DNA from 2 places in the Streptococcus sp. 9.1 genome. Region 2 is predicted to be linked to the other one. Evidence: predicted binding sites of a transcription regulator. Region 2 holds the regulator's gene; the other holds the start of a gene.
What was found. Region 2 encodes CtsR, which represses protease genes until heat stress. Its sites were predicted from a motif close to TTGGTCAAAAAAGGTCAAANA; they were not measured.
Positions count from the first base shown of each region.

Region 1: the regulator CtsR is predicted to act here: its motif matches at 6,981-7,001, upstream of H7T93_RS03160 (ATP-dependent Clp protease proteolytic subunit).

Region 1 is NZ_JACLQS010000002.1:199,225-209,537, reverse strand. Features, by position in the region: gene H7T93_RS03200 (CBS and ACT domain-containing protein) at 56-715, opposite strand; gene H7T93_RS03195 (ABC transporter ATP-binding protein) at 850-1,560, opposite strand; gene H7T93_RS03190 (ABC transporter ATP-binding protein) at 1,560-2,324, opposite strand; gene H7T93_RS03185 (branched-chain amino acid ABC transporter permease) at 2,326-3,276, opposite strand; gene H7T93_RS03180 (branched-chain amino acid ABC transporter permease) at 3,280-4,164, opposite strand; gene H7T93_RS03175 (ABC transporter substrate-binding protein) at 4,208-5,383, opposite strand; gene H7T93_RS03170 (YlbG family protein) at 5,538-5,819, opposite strand; gene H7T93_RS03165 (YlbF family regulator) at 5,812-6,261, opposite strand; gene H7T93_RS03160 (ATP-dependent Clp protease proteolytic subunit) at 6,347-6,937, opposite strand; gene upp (uracil phosphoribosyltransferase) at 7,111-7,740, opposite strand; gene H7T93_RS03150 (glycoside hydrolase family 68 protein) at 7,830-10,313, opposite strand, start outside.
Region 2 is NZ_JACLQS010000010.1:13,574-23,886, reverse strand. Features, by position in the region: gene pbp3 (D-alanyl-D-alanine carboxypeptidase PBP3) at 1-224, shown strand, start outside; gene pbp3 (D-alanyl-D-alanine carboxypeptidase PBP3) at 369-1,625, shown strand; gene H7T93_RS07415 (ATP-dependent Clp protease ATP-binding subunit) at 1,755-4,205, opposite strand; gene H7T93_RS07410 (CtsR family transcriptional regulator) at 4,206-4,661, opposite strand; gene H7T93_RS07405 (COG2426 family protein) at 4,979-5,449, shown strand; gene tsf (translation elongation factor Ts) at 5,555-6,595, opposite strand; gene rpsB (30S ribosomal protein S2) at 6,707-7,474, opposite strand; gene ahpC (alkyl hydroperoxide reductase subunit C) at 7,747-8,307, shown strand; gene ahpF (alkyl hydroperoxide reductase subunit F) at 8,324-9,856, shown strand; tRNA gene H7T93_RS07380 (tRNA-Cys) at 10,032-10,102, shown strand; gene H7T93_RS07375 (NAD(P)H-dependent oxidoreductase) at 10,191-10,313, opposite strand, start outside.

The DNA.
Region 1 (10,313 bases), on a different contig from region 2:
AATCTCATTTCCACTGAACTGTTCCTACAAACTTTCTGTTTTTTTATCCTTGTTATTAGTCTAACTCTTTTGCTTCTGTTTCTGCAATTTCAGTAACTGTAAATCCTGCTTCTACAAAAACCTTCTTGAGTTGTTCAATCCCAATCTCTCCTTCAACTTGAAGTTCAACACGAAGTACAGTGTCATTTTTAGGGGCAACAATTGTACGTTCGATGTTGAGATTCTCACTAGCAATAAGGTTCGCAATTTTTTCCAAAACACGTGGAGTATCTGTAACTTCCAACCCAATACGAATTCCAGCTTGACCATAACCAGAAATTTCCAAGAAAGCACGAAAGACATCTTTATCTGTGATAATTCCTGAAATTTGGTCATTGTCCACAACTGGAAGGACTCCAACCTTATTTTGAAGCATGATATAGATTGCATCCTCAAGGCTAGCATATTTGGAAACAGTAAGGACATTCTTGATCATGATATCTCCTACTTTTGTCTTATTAAGGAGATAATTCATTTCATAAATTGACAAGCTTGTTGCTTTTGATGGTGAGGCCTCCGCCATTGTACCTTCTGTAACAAGCCCAACAAGTTTATCGTGTTCAATTACTGGCAAACGGCGCAAACCTTTATCACGCATAATATCTGCAGCTGCTGCAACTGTTGTTTCTGGTGAGACATAAACTACACGTTTCGTCATAAAATCTTTTACTGCCATGTTTCATTTTCCTCCGAATGATTTCTTACTTGTATTATACCACACTAATTGAAACCGATTGCAATATTTTACTGAAAAATTAGTATTTTACAATCAGCATAAGACGATAGAAAAACGCCCTCGGGCGCTTTTTCTTATCCTCCAAGATAGGCTTTACGAACTTCATCTGATGCAAGAAGTTCTTCACCAGTACCTGAAAGAACTACTTTACCAGTTTCAAGAACATAACCGCGATCAGCAATTGACAAAGCCTTATTGGCATTTTGTTCAATCAAAAGAACTGTAGTTCCTTGCGCCTTAATATCTTCGATAATATCAAAAATTTCTTGAATAAAGATTGGAGCAAGTCCCATTGAAGGTTCATCCAAAAGCAAAAGTTTTGGACGACTCATAAGGGCACGACCCATTGCAAGCATTTGTTGCTCACCACCAGAAAGTGTCGCTGCATCTTGATTCTTACGTTCTTCTAGACGTGGGAAACGTTGGAAGACTTTTTTCAAGAGAGCTGCGTTCTCTTCTTTATTTGTATGAAGGAAAGCTCCCATTTCAAGATTTTCCATTACGGTTAATCCTGCAAATACATGACGTCCCTCAGGTACTTGAGCCAAACCTTCGGCAACAATCTTACGTGCTGGTGTTTTGTGGATGTCGTTTCCAAGATAAGAAATGGTTCCCTCAGTTGGACGAACAAGACCTGAGATGGTACGAAGAATTGATGTCTTACCTGCACCGTTAGCTCCGATAAGAGTTACGACTTCACCTTCATTAACTTCAAAGCTGACGTTTTTTACAGCTTCGATCGATCCATATTTAATTGAGAGATTTTCAACTTTCAACATTGCCATTATGCTTCACCTCCCAAGTAAGCTTCAATAACGCGTTTGTTATTCTTAATTTCATCAGGTGTTCCTTCGGCAATCAAGCGTCCATATTCCAAAACATAGATACGCTCAGTAACATCCATGACCAAACTCATATCGTGCTCAATCAAGATGATGGTAATTCCGAAGTCTTTTTGAATTTGACGAATATGAGCAGTCAATTCAGCTGTTTCTTGTGGGTTCATACCCGCAGCTGGTTCATCAAGGAAAAGAATTTTTGGTTCTGTTGCAAGTGCACGAACAATCTCCAAATGACGTTGTTGTCCGTAAGCCAAGTTTTTCGCAAGTGTATCTGCCTCACCATCCAAGTTGAAGATAGCCAACAGTTTCATAGCTTTTGCTTTTAACTCTTCTTCACTTGAATAGTACTTAGGCAAACGCAAAAGAGATGCAAAGAAATTTGAAGGTTGCTTATTTGATAAACCAACAAGAACGTTTTCAAGTACAGTCATGTCTTTGAAAAGACGGATATTTTGGAAAGTACGTGACAAACCGAGTGAAGCGATTTTATAAGGTGCTTTACCGTTTAGGACTGTACCATCAAGTATAACAGTCCCTTCACTTGGCTCATAGACACCTGTCAAAAGGTTAAACAAGGTTGTTTTACCAGCGCCATTTGGTCCGATAAGCCCAACCAACTCACCTTCATTGAGTTCCATTGAAACATCACCAACGGCAGTCAAACCACCGAAGTTTTTAGTCAGATTTTTAACTTCAAGAAGTGCCATTTTATTTGCCCTCCTTAGATTTATTGAAGAATTTTGAGAGATAGAGTTCTTTTGTTCCAAGAAGTCCACCTGGACGGAAGAGCATTACAAGAATCAAAGCCAAGGCGTAAATAATCATACGAAGGTTTGAAACATTTTGTAGGAACATGTTGATAATACCAAGAACAACAGCGGCAATGATAGTACCTGTGATTGATCCAAGACCACCAAGAACGGCAATGATAAGGTAATCAATTGATTTCATGATGGTGAAGTCTTTCGGCACGACTGTACCGATGTAGCTGACATAAAGTGAACCAGCAATCGCTGAAATCATGGCACCAATAACAAAGATAAGAACCTTCATTTTTGTGACATTAACACCCATTGACTCAGCAGCAATTTCATCTTCACGAAGAGTGATTGCTTGACGTCCAGTTGCTGAACGTAAGAAATTAAGCACCAAAATGGTAATGATTACCACAAAGAAATAAATTACAGGCCAACTAGTATAGGGAAGGATACCTGTCAAACCAGCGGCACCATTGGTCAATTCACCACCATTAACGATAATGATACGGATGATTTCAGCCATACCAAGAGTTGCAATGGCAAGGTAGTCACCTTTCAAACGAAGGGTAGGTAGACCAAAGATAAGGGCAACAATAGCTGCGATGATGACACCGACAACCATTGAGAGGTAGAAACCGTCATATGTTGGCATCATACCAGTGATGATAGCTGATGAATAGGCACCAATTGCCATGAAACCAGCTTGACCAAGTGTAAATTGCCCTGAGAAACCAAGAACCAAGTTAGTACCAAGTCCCATAAGGATTGAGATTCCAATCCCCATTAAGATTTGGATGTAGTAAAGGTTCATGATACCTGAAAGTTCAAGACCTTTCAAGATAAGGAAGAGCCCAATGATAAGACCAAACCAAATAAGGTTTACTTTTAGATTTTTCTTCATGTCTTACACCTTCTCTTTCACATTTTTACCGAGGATACCCGCTGGGCGAACCAAAAGGATAACGATCAAGACACCATAAACGATGGCATCACGGTAACTTGACAAACCAATTGCAGTTGATAATGTCTCCAAAATACCGATAACAAATCCACCAAGTGCTGCACCAGGGATAATACCGATACCACCAAGAACGGCAGCAACAAAGGCTTTAATACCTGGTGTCATACCCATAAGAGGTTCGATAGAGTTATAGTAAAGACCAATAAGGACACCCGCTGCCCCTGCTAGTGATGATCCAAGAGCAAAAGTGAAGCTGATAGTATTATTAACATTAATACCCATCAATTCAGCGGCATCACTGTCTACAGATACGGCACGCATAGCTTTACCCATCTTAGTCTTTTTAACAATCAATTGAAGAGCAACCATAAGGACAAGGGCAACTACCAAGATAAGCAATTGCACATTTGTTACAGAGATTGATCCAAGATGATAAGTCTTAATTGCAATCTTTTGAGGGAATGAACGTGTATCTGCACCTACAAAGAGAACCATGATGTACTCAAGGAAGAATGAGACACCAATAGCCGTAATCAAGGCAGAAATACGTGTCGAATTACGGAGTGGGCGATAAGCCAAGAACTCAATGACAACCCCTAAAATCGCACAGACAAGCATAGCAAAGACAAGGGCAACCCAGAAATTCATTCCGAGGCTATTAATCGCATAGTAACCAACGAAGGCACCCATCATATAGATGTCTCCATGAGCAAAGTTAATCAATTTGATAATCCCATAAACCATGGTATATCCAAGGGCAAGTAGGGCATAGATACTACCCAAGATGATACCATTGACTAGTTGTTGGGGAAGTTGTTCAAAAAACATATATAACCAAACTTTCTAGTTCATTTTTAGTATAGATAACAGATTATTTTTCAATTTCAACGGCTTCCGCTGAAACTTCTTCACCATTATCTCTTTTAACCATAAGAGCTGCTTTAATAGGGTTATGATCCTTATCAATCGTCATTTTACCTGTAACCCCGACAAAGTTTTTCAAATGTGCTAAGTTATCGGCAATATCAACTGATGTTTTCGCACCTTTTGATGCTTCTGCAATCATATAAACAGAATCGTAAGCTAGAGCAGCAAACATATTTGGGTCAGTGTTATAAGCTTTCTTATATGCTTTAATGAAACCTGATGCCTTGTCAGAAAGAGCAACATTTGTTGAATATCCTGATACATAGTAGACGTTTGACGCATTCTTTTTACCTGCAAGCTCAGTAAATTTCGCATCACTAAATCCGTCAGGTCCAAGGATTGGTTTATCAATTCCAAGGTCACGTGCTTGTTTAGTGATAATACCAGTCTCAGTATAGTAACCTGGCATTACAATAGCATCATAATCAAGGTCTTTAAATTTTGTCAAGGCTGACTGATAGTCCTTGTCCCCTGAAGCAAAGGTAGCTTCAGTAACGATTTGACCTTTATATTCACGCTTGAATTCATCCGCAATACCTTTGGCATAATCTGAAGCATTATCATAGTAGAGAACTACTTTCTTAGCATTCAAATTATTGTAAGAATAAGCTGCCAAAACTTTACCTTGGTAACTATCCTTGAAGGTTGTACGGAAAACGAATTTCTTCGTACCATTAGCATCTACCGTAAGGTCATCCTGCGTACCTGAAGGTGTCAGCAAAGGAACCCCTGTTTTTTGTGATACGAGGCTAGCCGCAGCAACAGCACCTGATGTCGCTGGACCAACGATAGCATTTACATTACTCTGAATAGCCAAGTTCGTTGAAGATGTTGAAGCTTCAGCATTTTCAGATTTATTATCTTTTGTGACAAGCTCAAGCTTTTTGCCATCGACGCCACCAGCTTTGTTAATTTCGTCAACAGCCAACTTAATACCATTCTGCTCCGCCTTACCATAGGCTGCAACGGCACCTGTCAACTCCATGTTAACACCAATTTTGATGGTATCGCCAATCTTAGTACCATTGGCATTAGCAGTCACATCTGGTGACTTGCCACAGGCAACCAAGAAAATGGAAGCAAAAAAGGCTAACACAATAAGTGTGATCTTTTTAGACATAAGATTTCTCCTTAATATTTTCTTAAAAAAGTCCACCTTATAGCTTACAGAATTATCAGACAATTGTCAACTACACATAACTAAGCTTTAGCGGCAGTAATCGTTTCCATTACTTTAAGAATAACTCTTTAAAAAGAAAAAAACTTTTCTCTTATTAAAGAGAAAAGTTCTTAAACGGTTCAGGGACTGAGGTGTCGTAACGTTCCAGACTACCTACAAAGTCCATATCAATATCAGAATAGTAAGAAGGCAGAACTTTTTTCACTGCTTTCATTCCATCGAGCTCTTTCAAAATATCCTCGACCTTGTCCTCATCTACATAAAGGTGCACATAACGCATCTTATAAGAATGGTAGACAACATCCCCAAACTTGGCAATTTTACGTAAGTCTCTATTGTAGTATAAATAAACAATAATGCCTTGACGCTTAATCATGACTCATCTTCTCCTTTATGTTAGTGTCTCCCTTTTTATGATGTGGTTTATGAGGGGCAAGAGGTAGCCCAGTATCAATAAAAATCTGGTCTGAAACAGCTTGGGCAATCTCCTCACCAAGATTGGCTAAAATGGTCTGTAAATCGAACTCTGCCCGACGATAGCCAATAACCACCTCGTTTAAATCAATTTGGCGCTTCATTCGCAAAACCTGACGTTTCAACTCTCTCACATCTGGTCTAAAAGCCTCATACGCCTTAGCAGCATCATAGCTATCTTTTAATTCTTGAAATGCAAAGAGTTGCTCTTGAAGTTCTCTGTCATTTTCGAATTTCTGGCGTTTTAAACGGTAATTCTCTATCTCAGGTAGCTTTATAAAACACGAAACAAGACACTCTATAGCTTGATCAATCGCAAGCAACTCCTCATTGATTATTAACATGTTTTCTATTATAACACAAAAAGCCAGATGAAACGGTCCTTATACAACCGATTTGCATCTGACTTTTGTTTAAGACAAGCTCAGTTTATTTTAATTGGTTATTAGCCATGATTTCATCGATGAAACCATATTCAAGCGTTTCTTGAGCACTCATCCAATTGTCACGTTCAGCGTCTACATGAACCTTTTCAATTGGTTGTCCAGAATTATCTGCTAAGATTTGCTCCAAGTTATTACGTGTCTTGAGCAAGTGTTCAGCTGCGATAGCCATGTCTGTTTGTTGCGTACCGCCACCAGTACCACCCATTGGTTGGTGAATCATGTACTCTGCATTTGGCAACATGAAACGTTTACCTTTGGTACCGCTTGAAGCGATAATTGTTCCCATAGATGCTGCCATCCCCATAACGATAGTCTGAACATCAGACTTGATGAAGTTCATTGTATCAACAATGGCAAGACCTGCCGAAACGGATCCACCTGGTGTATTAACATAAAGATAGATATCTTTTGTATTGTCTTGAGCATCCAAGAACAAGAGTTGGGCGATAATTGAGTTTGCCATATTATCTTCAACAGGACCTGTTAACATGATGATACGATCCTTGAGCAAACGCGAGTAAATATCATAAGAACGCTCACCGCGTGATGTTTGTTCAATTACTACAGGAATCATATGAATCCTCCTTTTAATATTGTCTTGATGCTATTATATGATTTTAGTCAAATTAGGTCAAATAAAAAACATCATTCTTAGCACTCTTTCTAAAAGAGTGCTAAACTCTTCTATAACAATTTCACTTAAAACTTATTAATCTAGTAAAAAAAGGGAAATTTTCCCTTTTCAACTTATTTTGTACCAAAGAGACGGTCACCTGCATCTCCAAGACCTGGAACAATATAACCGTTTTCATTAAGTTTCTCATCCAATGATGCTGTGTAGATATCAATATCTGGGTGAGCATCTTGCAATTTTTTGACACCTTCTGGTGCTGCAACCAAGCAAACAAACTTGATATTAGCTGCACCACGTTTTTTAAGTGAGTCTACTGCCAAGATTGCTGAACCACCAGTCGCAAGCATTGGATCTACTACAAAGATCTGACGTTGATCAATGTCTTCTGGTAATTTAACTAAGTACTCAACTGGCTCAAGAGTTTCCTCGTCACGATACATACCAATATGACCAACTTTAGCTGCTGGTACAAGGCTAAGGAAACCATCGACCATACCAATACCCGCACGAAGAATTGGAACAATCGCCAATTTCTTACCAGAAAGTTGTTTTTGTACAGTTTTAGTAATTGGTGTTTGAATTTCAACCTCTTCGAGAGGAAGGTCACGAGACACTTCGTAACCCATGAGCATAGCAATTTCATTAACTAGCTCACGGAAGTCCTTAGTAGAAGTATCCTCACGACGGAGGATTGAAAGTTTATGTTGAATCAGTGGATGTGAAATAACTTGAAATTTACCCATAATAGTTTCTTCCTTTGCTTTATATTCACTCCATTATATCAAAAAGGCAAAAAAAACGCTTGCTTTACTGCAAACGTTTTTGAAAAGGATTATTTTTTAGGCAAATGAATCTTTCCTGTGACCAAACCATAGCCAAGAAGAGCTAGACTTGCAATTGCTGCAAAGATAGTCGCCAAGATTGAAAGAATGTTGCTCTTTGAACCTTCTGAATCACTTGGTGTCTTAGGAGTCGTAGCAAGTTTGGCAGCAACTTTAGTATTGTTGTCTTTACTTGACTCATCAGACTTAGTTACTTCATCAGCTTTAGCGACTCCGTGAGACTGAACTTCCTCTTCAGACTTAGCTGGTTTTGGAGCTTCTGTTTCAGTGACAGACTCTTCTTTAACAGGAGTCGTTGAAACAGTTGGTCCAGTTGCTACAATAGCCTCTGGTACTGGTGACGCAATCTCTGTAGCTTGAGCTACTGGACGACGGTCACCCACAGAACTCTCTGTTGAAGGTTTCGCAGGAACCTCTACATGATGATCATCTGATGAATTATTATCATTAGATGGGCGGTCTGTGAAATAAGGGAACGGATTACGAACTGGAGAATCTGGATTCGTCGGCGTTGCTGGTTTATCTTCTTTATTAGTTGATGGTTGATTATTGTCTGCTGGTTTAGAAGGTGTATCTGGTTTGTTAGACTTATCATCAACAGAATGATTACCTTCTGTTGGATTTACTGGTGTTTCTGATTTATCTGATTTCTTGTCTTCACCATCTTTAACAGTTACAGTTAAGACACCGCGAGCTTCAGAAACGCCCGGTGAACCATCAACTGTAGGATAAGTATGTGGTTTAAGACCATAATCTGACACTGCATAATAATCTACGTTATAGTCCTCATTTGGCAATTTAGCACTGTTTTGATCGGCCACGTGTACCAAGCTTTCACTAGATTTATCCCAAATCCAGTCCCCTTGGTTGGTCATCTTAGGAAGAACTTCTGTAGTATCATCTGCATTCATCTTGATGAGGAAGCTTGGAGCCCATGTTGATTTATTCTCAGCACCAGCAATACCACCGCGGTTAGTCATGTAAGAAGTAACCAAGAGAGTATCTGATGATCCTTCAACAGGAACCGCATAGTAAGAATAGGTAGATGTACGCCAGTCAGCTGGAACAGAGGCTGTCAAGACCACACCTGAGCCGTTAAGTGGACGGTATTTCCCACGGAGGCTGTCTGATACGAATCCAAGCATGACAACGTCATCACCGACAGCTTCACGCGCTGCTACAGTACCTTCAGCATCCGTAGATTTGTTGATACGTGAAGCAGTGAAGAGGTAATACTTGCCACCCATCTTAACAACACTTGGACGTTCTACTTCATCAGTAACCATATGGCTAGTAACAAGTGGTGTATAAAGTTCAGCTACAGATGGATTTTTCTCGTTGTCGTCAAGTTTCAAGATACCAATAGAACCATTTGCCCATGAAGCAAGGTTATAAAGGTGTTTATTATTGACAATATTGAGGAATGACTTAAGGTTAAATGCGTCATCTCCTCCATAGTTTGACCAGTTGTAGATTTGTTTTTCGCCTTGGTAGTTTTCGTCACCTGTATTTGATTCGAAAATAAGGTAGCGACTACCGTTATCTTCAATGATGTGTGGGTCACGAAGACAGTAGTTATCTGTACGGTCTGGATTTCCATCGTGGTTGTGGTCGTCGTTGAAAGTACTCATGAATTTTGGATAACTTTGATAATGATAGTTATCCCCACCAAAGAGAATGTGGTCATTTTCAACTGACTTAATAACAACTTCGTCGTTTTCAACAGCTAGGTTAAGTGTAGCACTAGCCAATTGTTGCCAGTTCAATTTACCGCCACTAGTATCATTCTTAGTGTAGTAAAGTTGGATACTACCGTCAGAGTTTACCGTCGCTGAACCTGACCATTGTTGGTCATCTTCAAGGGCATTATAACCAAAGATTGGACCCGCATTTTTCCAATGTGTAAAGTCATTATCTCCGTATTTACTATAGAGCAAGTAAATGTGGTTTGAGTTTTTATTTGGTGCACCGGCCATTGAGATAACCAACTGATAACCGTTCCAGTTGCTTACTACACCTGACTCAGCATCTTGGACTGGCCAAGAATCCCAAACGTCGATTTCTTCTTTTTTCATCGTTTGGGCATCAACAGTGTTGAAAGCAGGCATATTGATGATTGTATCTGCTTTAAAGTAAGGAACTGCCAATTTGCTGTCTTGCTTCAAGAAGCTAGCAACGATATCTTTCAAGTTACGGTAAGTCAAGCTAGTACCTGTACCCTTGATAGCATCATCGCTAAAGTCAACTTTATTAAGTGCTTTAATTTCTTCCTCAGTCAAGGCAACGATTTGATCTGAGGTCATATTATCTTCAACAATAGACTTGATACGACCGTTAAGTTTGCTAAGGTTTGCATTAGCAGCACTGTTTTCAGTAGGTTTAAGGGCTACTTCAGTGTGTGTATCAGCTGTTTCTGAGCTTGCTGTTGAAGTTGGTGCCTCTACTGCAGCCTCTGATGTATGAGCTGGAGCAGA
Region 2 (10,313 bases):
GTAAAAATGATGCTGTTAAAATCAAAGCAAAAACCATAACGGCACCTATCAAAAAAGGGGATACTATCGGAACTGCAACTTTTGATGATAAGGATCTCGTAGGGACAGGTTACATCTCTGAGCCACCTCAAGTTTCTGTAACAGCCAACCAATCTATCAAGAAAAGTTTCTTCTTAAAAGTTTGGTGGAATCATATCGTTAATTTCTTTACAGGAAACAAGTAAACACAAAACTACCTTTTAGCTATCAAAAGGTAGTTTTATCTTGCCTTCAAAATTGGTCTTGTAAGTAAAAGCCCCTTCTCAACACCTTAAGTTCCTCTCAAAATGTGGTATAATAAATATCCAAAACACATGAAGGAACAAACCATGAAAAAACTGATTACGCTTATGATGACCTTCTTACTCTGTCTGGGAAGCGTAGCCCCTGCTTTTGCAGCAGATAAGAAAAAAGGATATGATGCCGCAGCCAAACATGCCATCGCTGTCGAAGCGACTACTGGCAAAATTTTATACGAAAAAGATGCCACTACCTCTACAGGGATTGGCTCTATTACCAAGCTCCTAACGGCCTACATGGTGTATAAAGCGGTAGATCAGGGAGACCTCAAATGGAATAGCAAAGTTGAGATTTCTGACTATCCCTTTGAACTAACTGTCAGTGCCGGAGTATCCAATATTCCACTAGATGCCCGTAAGTACACTGTTAAACAGCTCCTTGACGCAACCCTTATTTCCAGTGCCAATAGTGCATCCATTGCTCTAGCTGAGGAAATCGGTGGAACCGAAAGCAAGTTTGTCGATATGATGAAAGCCCAACTTAAAGATTGGGGTATCACTGATGCCAAGATTGTCAATGCCTCTGGTCTTAATAATTCCTACTTAGGTGACAATATCTATCCAGGCTCTAAATCTGACGAAGAAAACACCATGAGTGCTAAGGACGTTGCTATCATTGCGCAACACGTGGTGAAAGAATATCCTGAAATTCTCGATATCACTAAAAAAACCGAGGCTGATTTTGATGGTGTCAACAAACTTAAAACCTTCAACTACATGCTTAAGGGACAACCTAGTTACCGCAAGGGAGTTGATGGTCTAAAAACAGGTACCACCGATTTGGCCGGTGCTTCCTTCGTGGCCCACTCAAATGAAAGTGGCATGAGCATTATCACAGTCATTATGAATGCTGATAATACCGATACTGATGACTACGCCCGTTTCACTGCAACCAATGACCTACTTAACTACGTAGTCTATCATTGGGAAAGCAAGACCATTGCCAAAAAAGGACAAGCTATCGGTAAAAGTCAAGCCCATGTTATTGATGGTAAATCTAAGCAAGTCACTGCCGTCGCTAAGTCTGACTTTAATATCATCCAAAAAATAGATGCTAACAATAGTAAACATATTAAAGTTACTACAAATCAAGTCCAAGCTCCTGTCAAACCAGGAGACAAGGTTGGAACTGCTACCTTTGAAGATAAGTCACTTGTCGGAGAAGGTTACCTACCTAACCAAGGTATGCCTAGCATGGAACTGGTTGCTGGTAAAGAAGTTAAGAAAAGCTTCTTCCTCAAGGTCTGGTGGAATCACTTTGTCACCTTTGTCAACGAAAAACTCTAAACCTTATAGTCGAGCCTTGCTCGGCTTTTTCTTTTACCCAACTTTACAGAAAGATTGACTCTACCTTGACTCCTGTTGACACAAACAAAAAGACAAACTACACCTGTAATCTGTCTTTTTGTTTAATCTTTACACTACTGTAAAGGTTAATTTATCTTTCGAACAACCAATCTTAAGGGTTTGTCCACTCACTACTTGGCCGCCTAGTAAGAGCTCAGATAACTTATCCTCAACCTGAGTTTGAATCGTGCGACGTAATGGACGAGCACCCATCTCAACATCATAGCCATCTTTAGCCAAATGCTTGAGGGCAGCTGGTTGGAATTTCAAGTCAATCCCTTTTTCAGCCAAAGCTGAAACCAACGGTTTTACCATAATTTTGACAATCTCACGAAGCTGTTCTTCCTCTAAGCTATGGAAGACAACCTTCTCATCAATACGGTTGATAAACTCTGGACGGTAGGCCTTCTTAAGCTCTTCCATGATACGTGACTGCATAGCTTGATGATTATGAGAAATGTCTCGAGCACCAAAACCAACAGTCTTATCATCGCGAAGAGCAGTCGCCCCCAAGTTCGAAGTCATTATGATAATGGTATTTGAGAAGTCGACTTTACGACCTCGACTATCCGTCAAGACACCATCATCCAAAACCTGTAAGAGAATGTTGAAAATGTCTGGGTGAGCCTTTTCTACCTCGTCAAAAAGAAGAACTGAGTAAGGCTTGTTACGAACTTTTTCTGTTAACTCACCACCCTCATCATATCCAACATAACCTGGAGGAGCACCGTTAAGGCGGCTAGCCGCAAATTTTTCCATGTATTCTGACATGTCAAAGCGAAGCAAAGCTGACTCATCATCAAAGAGAACCTCCGCCAAAGCCTTGGCCAATTCTGTCTTACCAACACCAGTAGGTCCAAGGAACATGAAGGAACCAATCGGACGTTTGCCAGTACGAATACCTGACTGGTTACGACGAATAGCACGACTAATCGCTGAAACTGCTTCGTCTTGACCAATAACACGTTTGTGAAGCTCTGCTTCCAGATTCAAGTAACGCTTGCTATCTGCCTGAGTCATCTTCTCAACAGGAATACCTGATAGACGACTAAGGGTTTGCATAATCTGATCTGCATCTACCAAGGCAGGTTTTGGTAATTTTGCTTTTTGGCTAGCCTTATATTGTTTAACAGCAGCCTTCATATCACCAGATAGAAGCGCTTCGTCCAAAGGCGTTATTTCAAGTTTGGCTTCTTTTTTGATACGACCTTGAACAGTTGCACTCGCTTCATCTAAAAGGTCAATGGCAGAGTCAGGTAAGTTTTTACTCGTCAAATAACGGTGGGCTGCCTTGACTGCTGTCTCAACCGCCTCATCAGTAATCGTTACACGATGATAGTCTTCATAAGACGACCGTAGGCCTTTTAGAATATCAATCGCCTCAGCTACACTTGGCTCCTCGATTGTAATCTTAGCAAAACGGCGAGAAAGAGCTGCATCTTTCTCAATATGCTTCTGGTACTCAGCTTGAGTAGTTGCTCCAACCATATGAAGGGTTCCACGTGCTAGAGCGGGTTTCAAAATATTCGCCGCATCTAAGGTACTATCAATACCTGAACCAGAACCGATAATCGTATGCAATTCGTCAATAAAGAGAATGATTTTTCCATCAGCTTCAATCTCATCAATGATCTGATTCATACGTTCTTCGAAATCGCCACGGAAACGTGTTCCTGCAACCACACTCATCATATCAAGCTCTAAGATACGCATATCAGCCAACTCAAAAGGTACTTCGCCTGAAGCAATACGCTGTGCCAAGCCAAGCGCAAGTGCCGTCTTACCAACACCTGCTTCACCCACAAGAACTGGGTTATTCTTCGTTTTACGACTCAAAACCTGAATCATGCGTGAAATTTCTTTCTCACGTCCAATAACAGAATCAAGAGCACCTGACTCGGCTACTGCCGTTAAGTCTTTTGTGTAATCTGACAGTTCCCCAGTAGAAGATTGAGGAGGCTGCATCATATTAGCAAAATTACCTGATGCCTTTGACTTTTTAGGCTTACGAAGGTCGTGAATGGCCTTCAAATCTTGCTTACTAAGACCTGCGTAACGCTCCAAAGAACGTCGTAAATCGATAATGCGAGGCTTATCGCTGTCATCCTTATATTGAAAACCAGCAACTTCAAGGAGACGACAAACCATCAAATCCTTATGAAGGAGAAAGGCCATCAATACATGTTCAGACCCTACCTCTACAGCACCAGTTACACTAGCAATTCCCTCTGCCTCTTGCAACATAGCCCCTAAAGCATGTGACTGTGCACGTAAATCGATAATATCTGATTCAGACAAGTCTTTTGGACTTTTCTCCATCGCTAGTACAGCAGCGGTCTCAATCTCTTCCGCACGAATACGGTCCTCAAAATCAGTAAATGTTAGGTAGGCTACAGATCCTGGAACCTCAACCATAGCCAGAAGCACATGCCAAGTCTCCAAGAAAGGACTTCCAAAACGCTCTGCCTCAAGCTGAGCACGATGGAAAATGGCCTGCATTTTTCTTGAATATGTCGTCATCTAATTTCCTTTTCTATCCAATCTAAGTAATAGCGAGCGTAGAATACGCGAACGAATAGCAGCCGCATCTTCGCCTAAAACATCATCACTAGCAGTTGCTAAAATCAAATTTCCCTCACGTTCAGTGATGATTTTTTCATCAAAAAGCAACTGAATCAAGTCTGTAAATACCTGCTCGCTGAGCTGATCCGCCAAGTTCTGAAGCAAATCATTAATCATGTGGTGCTTGTCGGAGAATCTGACCTTGACGATACGAATATAACCGCCACCTCCACGTTTACTCTCAACAATATAACCACGACTTTCTGTAAAACGAGTCTTAATAACATAGTTAATCTGACTCGGTACAACTTGAAAAGTATCTGCTAAGTTCGAGCGTTGAATCTCAGCAATTCCAGACTGGCCCAGCAATTCTTTAATATATTCTTCTATACTATCTGATGTATTTCTTGCCATCTTAATTCCTCCAGTCTAATTTGACTATAACTGACTATTATTATACCAAAAATGTCAGCTCATGGGAAACTATACCCTCAAAAAGCTTTTTAAAGTTGTCATTAGAGACCATATAAGATACAATAAATAAGACTGAAATATTAGGTAACTTAAGGTGTTTGATTCAAATTTTCTATCTACTTTGATAGGCTGAGACCCACCTAATCCAACAAGTACTTTTTAGCACTTTCGCAGTAGTATTAGTCTTATCACTCTCGATAAAGCTCATGTCATTTTGAGTCTTATCTCTTATTTTATTCCCCTATGAAAGGTTACTCATGAAATACATCATTGCACTCTTAATCTCTATGATTCCCTTGGTTGAGCTCCGTGGAGCCGTTCCTGTTGCTATCGCCTCAGGTATCCCTTGGTGGCAAGCCCTTATTCTTTGTGTTATTGGGAACATGATTCCAGTTCCAATTATCTTCTTCTTCGCCCGCCGTGTTCTCGAATGGGGGGCAGACAAACCTCTAATTGGTGGCTTCTTCACCTGGTGTCTTAAAAAAGGTCACAGTGGTGGGCAAAAACTTGAAAAAGCTGCCGGAGATAAGGGGGTCTTCTGGGCCCTCCTCCTTTTTGTGGGAATTCCACTTCCAGGAACAGGAGCCTGGACTGGTACCCTAGCAGCATCTATCCTAGATTGGGACTTTAAACGTAGTGTTATTGCCGTTATGCTGGGGGTTATCCTTGCAGGTATCATCATGGGAACACTCTCTCTTCTACTTGGTGTAAATACCTTCGCTCATTAATTACTTTGTTAACGTCTGGGGCATGCTCAGACGTTTTTTAATAGCAACAAAAAAGAAGCTACGATTCATTTACGTAACTTCTTTCTTTTTATCTAGCAACTAGAATTAGTTGTTAAGTGCTGCTGCCATTGTAGCTGCAACTTCTGATTCAAAGTCGTTAGATGCTTTTTCGATACCTTCACCAACTTCAAAGCGAACGAATTCTACTACTGAAGCGTTTACTGATTCAAGGTAAGCTTCAACTGTTTTGCTGTCGTCCATGATGTAAACTTGAGCAAGAAGAGTGTAAGCTTGGTCAACTTTAGTGTTGTCAAGCAAGAAGCGGTCCATTTTACCTGGGATGATTTTATCCCAGATTTTTTCTGGTTTACCTTCAGCAGCCAACTCAGCTTTGATATCTTCTTCAGCTTGAGCAAGAACAGCATCAGTCAATTGAGCTTTAGAACCATATTTAAGGTGTGGAAGAGCTGGTTTGTTAACCATTGCACGGCTTTCGTTATCTTGATCGATAGCGTGGTTAAGTTGTGCCAATTCATCTTTAACAAATTGTTCATCCAATTCAGTGTATGAAAGAACAGTTGGTTTCATCGCTGCGATGTGCATTGAGATTTGTTTTGCAAGAGCATCATCTCCACCTTCGATAACTGAAACAACACCGATACGTCCACCGTTGTGTTGGTAAGCTCCGAAGTGTTGGGCATCAGTTTTCTCAACAACTGCAAAACGACGGAATGAAATCTTTTCACCGATAGTAGCTGTAGCAGTTACGTATGCAGCTTCAAGAGTTTCACCTGAAGGCATAGTCAATGCAAGTGCTTCTTCGTTGTTAGCTGGTTTACCTTCAGCAATTACTTTAGCTGTTTCGTTTACCAACTCAACGAATTGAGCGTTTTTCGCAACGAAGTCAGTTTCAGCGTTAACTTCAACAACTGCTGCAACGTTACCGTTAACGTAAACACCAGTCAAACCTTCAGCTGCAACACGGTCAGCTTTCTTAGCTGCTTTAGCCATACCTTTTTCGCGAAGCAATTCAATCGCTTTTTCGATATCACCTTCAACTTCAACCAATGCTTTTTTAGCGTCCATGACACCAGCACCAGATTTTTCACGCAATTCTTTAACAAGTTTAGCTGTAATTTCTGCCATTTTGTTTTTCTCCAAATTTATTTTATCAAACTAAGGGGCAGGGCTGAGCCCCGCCCCTTAGGTGTTTGTCGTATCTTACAGTGGGCATATAGCCCTAACCAATCTTAAAGATTAGTTGTTGTCACCTTCGACAACTTCAACGATTTCTTCGATTGAATCAGCTGCAGCTGCTTCTTGGAAATCTGCAGAAGCATCTTCACCTTGGTTACCTTCGATGATAGCATCAGCCATTTTTGAAGTGATCAATTTAACGGCACGGATAGCGTCATCGTTAGCTGGGATGATTACATCGATCTCATCTGGATCAGCGTTTGTATCAACCATCGCTACAACTGGGATACCAAGTTTTTTAGCTTCTTTAACAGCGATTTGTTCTTTGTGTGGGTCAACGATGTAGATTACATCTGGAATGCGAGGCATATCTTCGATACCACCCAAGAATTTTTCAAGACGTGCACGTTGTTTGTTAAGAAGTGCAACTTCTTTCTTAGGAAGAACTTCGAAAGTTCCATCAGCTTCCATTTGTTTGATTTCTTTCAAACGAGCGATACGTTTTTGGATAGTATCCCAGTTTGTAAGAGTACCACCCAACCAACGGTGGTTGATGTAGTATTGACCAGCACGAGTTGCTTCTTCAGCTACTGCTTCAGCTGCTTGTTTTTTAGTACCAACGAACAAGATTACTGCATCGTTAGCTGCTGCTTCACGAACGAATTCGTAAGCTGTATCAGCCATTTTTACAGTTTGTTGCAAGTCGATAACGTGGATTCCGTTACGTTCTGTGAAGATGTACTTAGCCATCTTAGGATTCCAGCGACGAGTTTGGTGACCGAAGTGAACACCAGCCTCAAGAAGTTGTTTCATTGAAATTACTGCCATGAGTATTTCTCCTTAAAATTTGTTTTTTCCTCTTCTAAGCTTTAGACTTGCAGTCCCACCCTGCGGCAACAAGACCACAATCGGCTTAGAATGAGTATTTGTCACTTTACGCAACTATAATAGTTTATCAAAAAAAGTGACATTTGACAAGCTCTAAAACCAGTCTGACCATTAGAAAAATCCCCCTCTCATTAAAATTGCAATCGTTTTCTTTGAGGTTGATGAGTATTTCGTTTATAATTAGGCTATTAAAAATAGAGGAGGACATTATTTTGTCATTAGTCGGAAAAGAAATTATTGAATTTTCAGCACAAGCTTATCACAACGGGGAATTCATTACTGTTACAGATGAAGATGTTAAAGGTAAATGGGCGGTCTTCTGCTTCTATCCTGCAGATTTTTCATTTGTCTGCCCAACTGAACTCGGTGACCTTCAAGAACAATATGAAGCTCTTAAATCTCTTGGTGTAGAGGTTTACTCTGTCTCTACCGATACTCACTTTGTTCACAAAGCTTGGCATGATGACTCAGATGTTGTTGGAACTATTACTTATCCTATGATTGGGGATCCTTCACACCACATCTCACAAGGTTTTGATGTTCTTGGACAAGATGGTCTCGCACAACGTGGTACATTCATTATTGATCCAGATGGTGTTATCCAAATGATGGAAATTAACGCTGATGGTATTGGACGCGATGCAAGTACTCTTGTTGATAAAGTCCGTGCTGCTCAATATATTCGTCAACATCCAGGTGAAGTTTGTCCAGCCAAATGGAAAGAAGGAGCTGAAACACTTACTCCTAGCTTAGATCTTGTAGGTAAAATTTAACAACCAGGGGGTATCCATGGTCTTAGATAAAGAAATCAAGACACAATTAGCGCAGTATTTAAATTTACTAGAATCTGATATTGTATTACAAACAGATTTAGGGGATGATGATAATTCTCGTAAAGTAAAAGAATTTCTAGACGAGATTGTCGCTATGTCTGACCGCATTAGTCTTGAATCAACACATTTAAAACGTCAACCTAGTTTTGGTATTGCACAAAAAGGGAAAAAAAGTCGTGTTATTTTCTCAGGCTTACCAATGGGCCACGAATTCACATCTTTCATTTTAGCTCTCTTGCAAGTTTCTGGTCGTCCACCTAAAGTTGATAAGGACACTATCGAACGTATCAAGAAGATTGATAAAACCATCGATTTAGAGACTTATGTTTCATTAACATGTCACAATTGTCCAGACGTTGTTCAAGCCTTTAATATAATGGCTGTTTTGAACCCAAATATCACTCACACCATGATTGAAGGTGGGATGTATCAGGATGAGGTCAAAGCTAAAGGTATCATGTCTGTTCCTACGGTTTACAAAGACCAAGAAGAATTTACATCTGGTCGTGCAACCATTGAACAGCTTGTAGAAAAATTGGACGGACCACTTGATGCTGATGCTTTCGCTGATAAAGGTGTCTATGATGTTTTGGTTATTGGTGGTGGCCCTGCTGGAAACAGTGCGGCCATCTATGCTGCCCGTAAAGGTTTAAAAACTGGTCTTTTAGCAGAAACCTTTGGTGGACAAGTTATCGAGACAGTCGGCATTGAGAACATGATTGGTACGCTATATACAGAAGGTCCTAAGTTAATGGCCCAAGTTGAAGAGCATACGAAATCTTATGATGTTGATATCATCAAAAGTCAATTAGCTACTGGCATCGAAAAGAAAGAACTTATTGAAGTGACACTGGCTAACGGTGCCGTTTTAAAATCCAAAACTGCCATCCTGGCTCTCGGAGCCAAATGGCGTAATATCAACGTTCCTGGCGAGGAAGAATTCCGCAATAAAGGTGTTACTTACTGCCCACACTGTGATGGTCCACTATTTGAAGGGAAGAATGTTGCAGTTATCGGTGGTGGTAACTCAGGTTTGGAAGCGGCTTTAGATTTAGCTGGCATTACTAAACATGTTACGGTCTTAGAGTTCTTACCTGAATTAAAGGCAGATCAAGTCTTACAAGAACGAGCTGCTAAAACTGATAATCTAACCATTCTTAAGAACGTTGCAACCAAAGAAATTGTTGGTCAAGATCATGTAACTGGTTTGAATTACGTTGAGCGTGATACAAACGAAGAAAAACATCTTGATCTTGAAGGTGTCTTTGTTCAAATTGGTCTTGTACCAAATACTGCTTGGCTCAAAGATAGTGGTATTGAACTCAATGAGCGCCAAGAAATTATCGTTGATAAATTTGGTTCAACAAATATCCCTGGTATTTTTGCTGCAGGTGACTGTACAGATAGTGCCTACAAGCAAATCATTATCTCCATGGGGTCTGGTGCTACAGCTGCTATCGGAGCATTTGATTACTTGATTAGACAATAATCAACACTTGCGTGTTAGTAATCTATCTTCAACAGTTATAATTAATATGAAGAGGTTGAATGTCTTTCAACCTCTTTATGTTTCTTGTAAATAGGCAGTTTGAATAATCAACCAGTCAATTTGATGAAAGAGACTTGACGAATCTTTTTTTTTTCGATAGAATGGTATCTGTTATGGCGGTATAGCCAAGTGGTAAGGCACGGCTCTGCAAAAGCTTGATCGTCGGTTCAAATCCGTCTACCGCCTTCATAATACGAAGACACCTTAGGGTGTCTTTTTTTCATTATTGCATATAAAAATACCCGAAGCTAGAAACCTCGGGTATTCATTATTCTTATTTAATCGCTTCAATCAAAGCTTCCGCTTGATTCTGAAGGCTTTCAAGAACTTCTTCAGTTGCTAGGAATTTCCCATCTGCCCAGGCTGTATCATTTACACGTGTCGCTGTAAAATCACC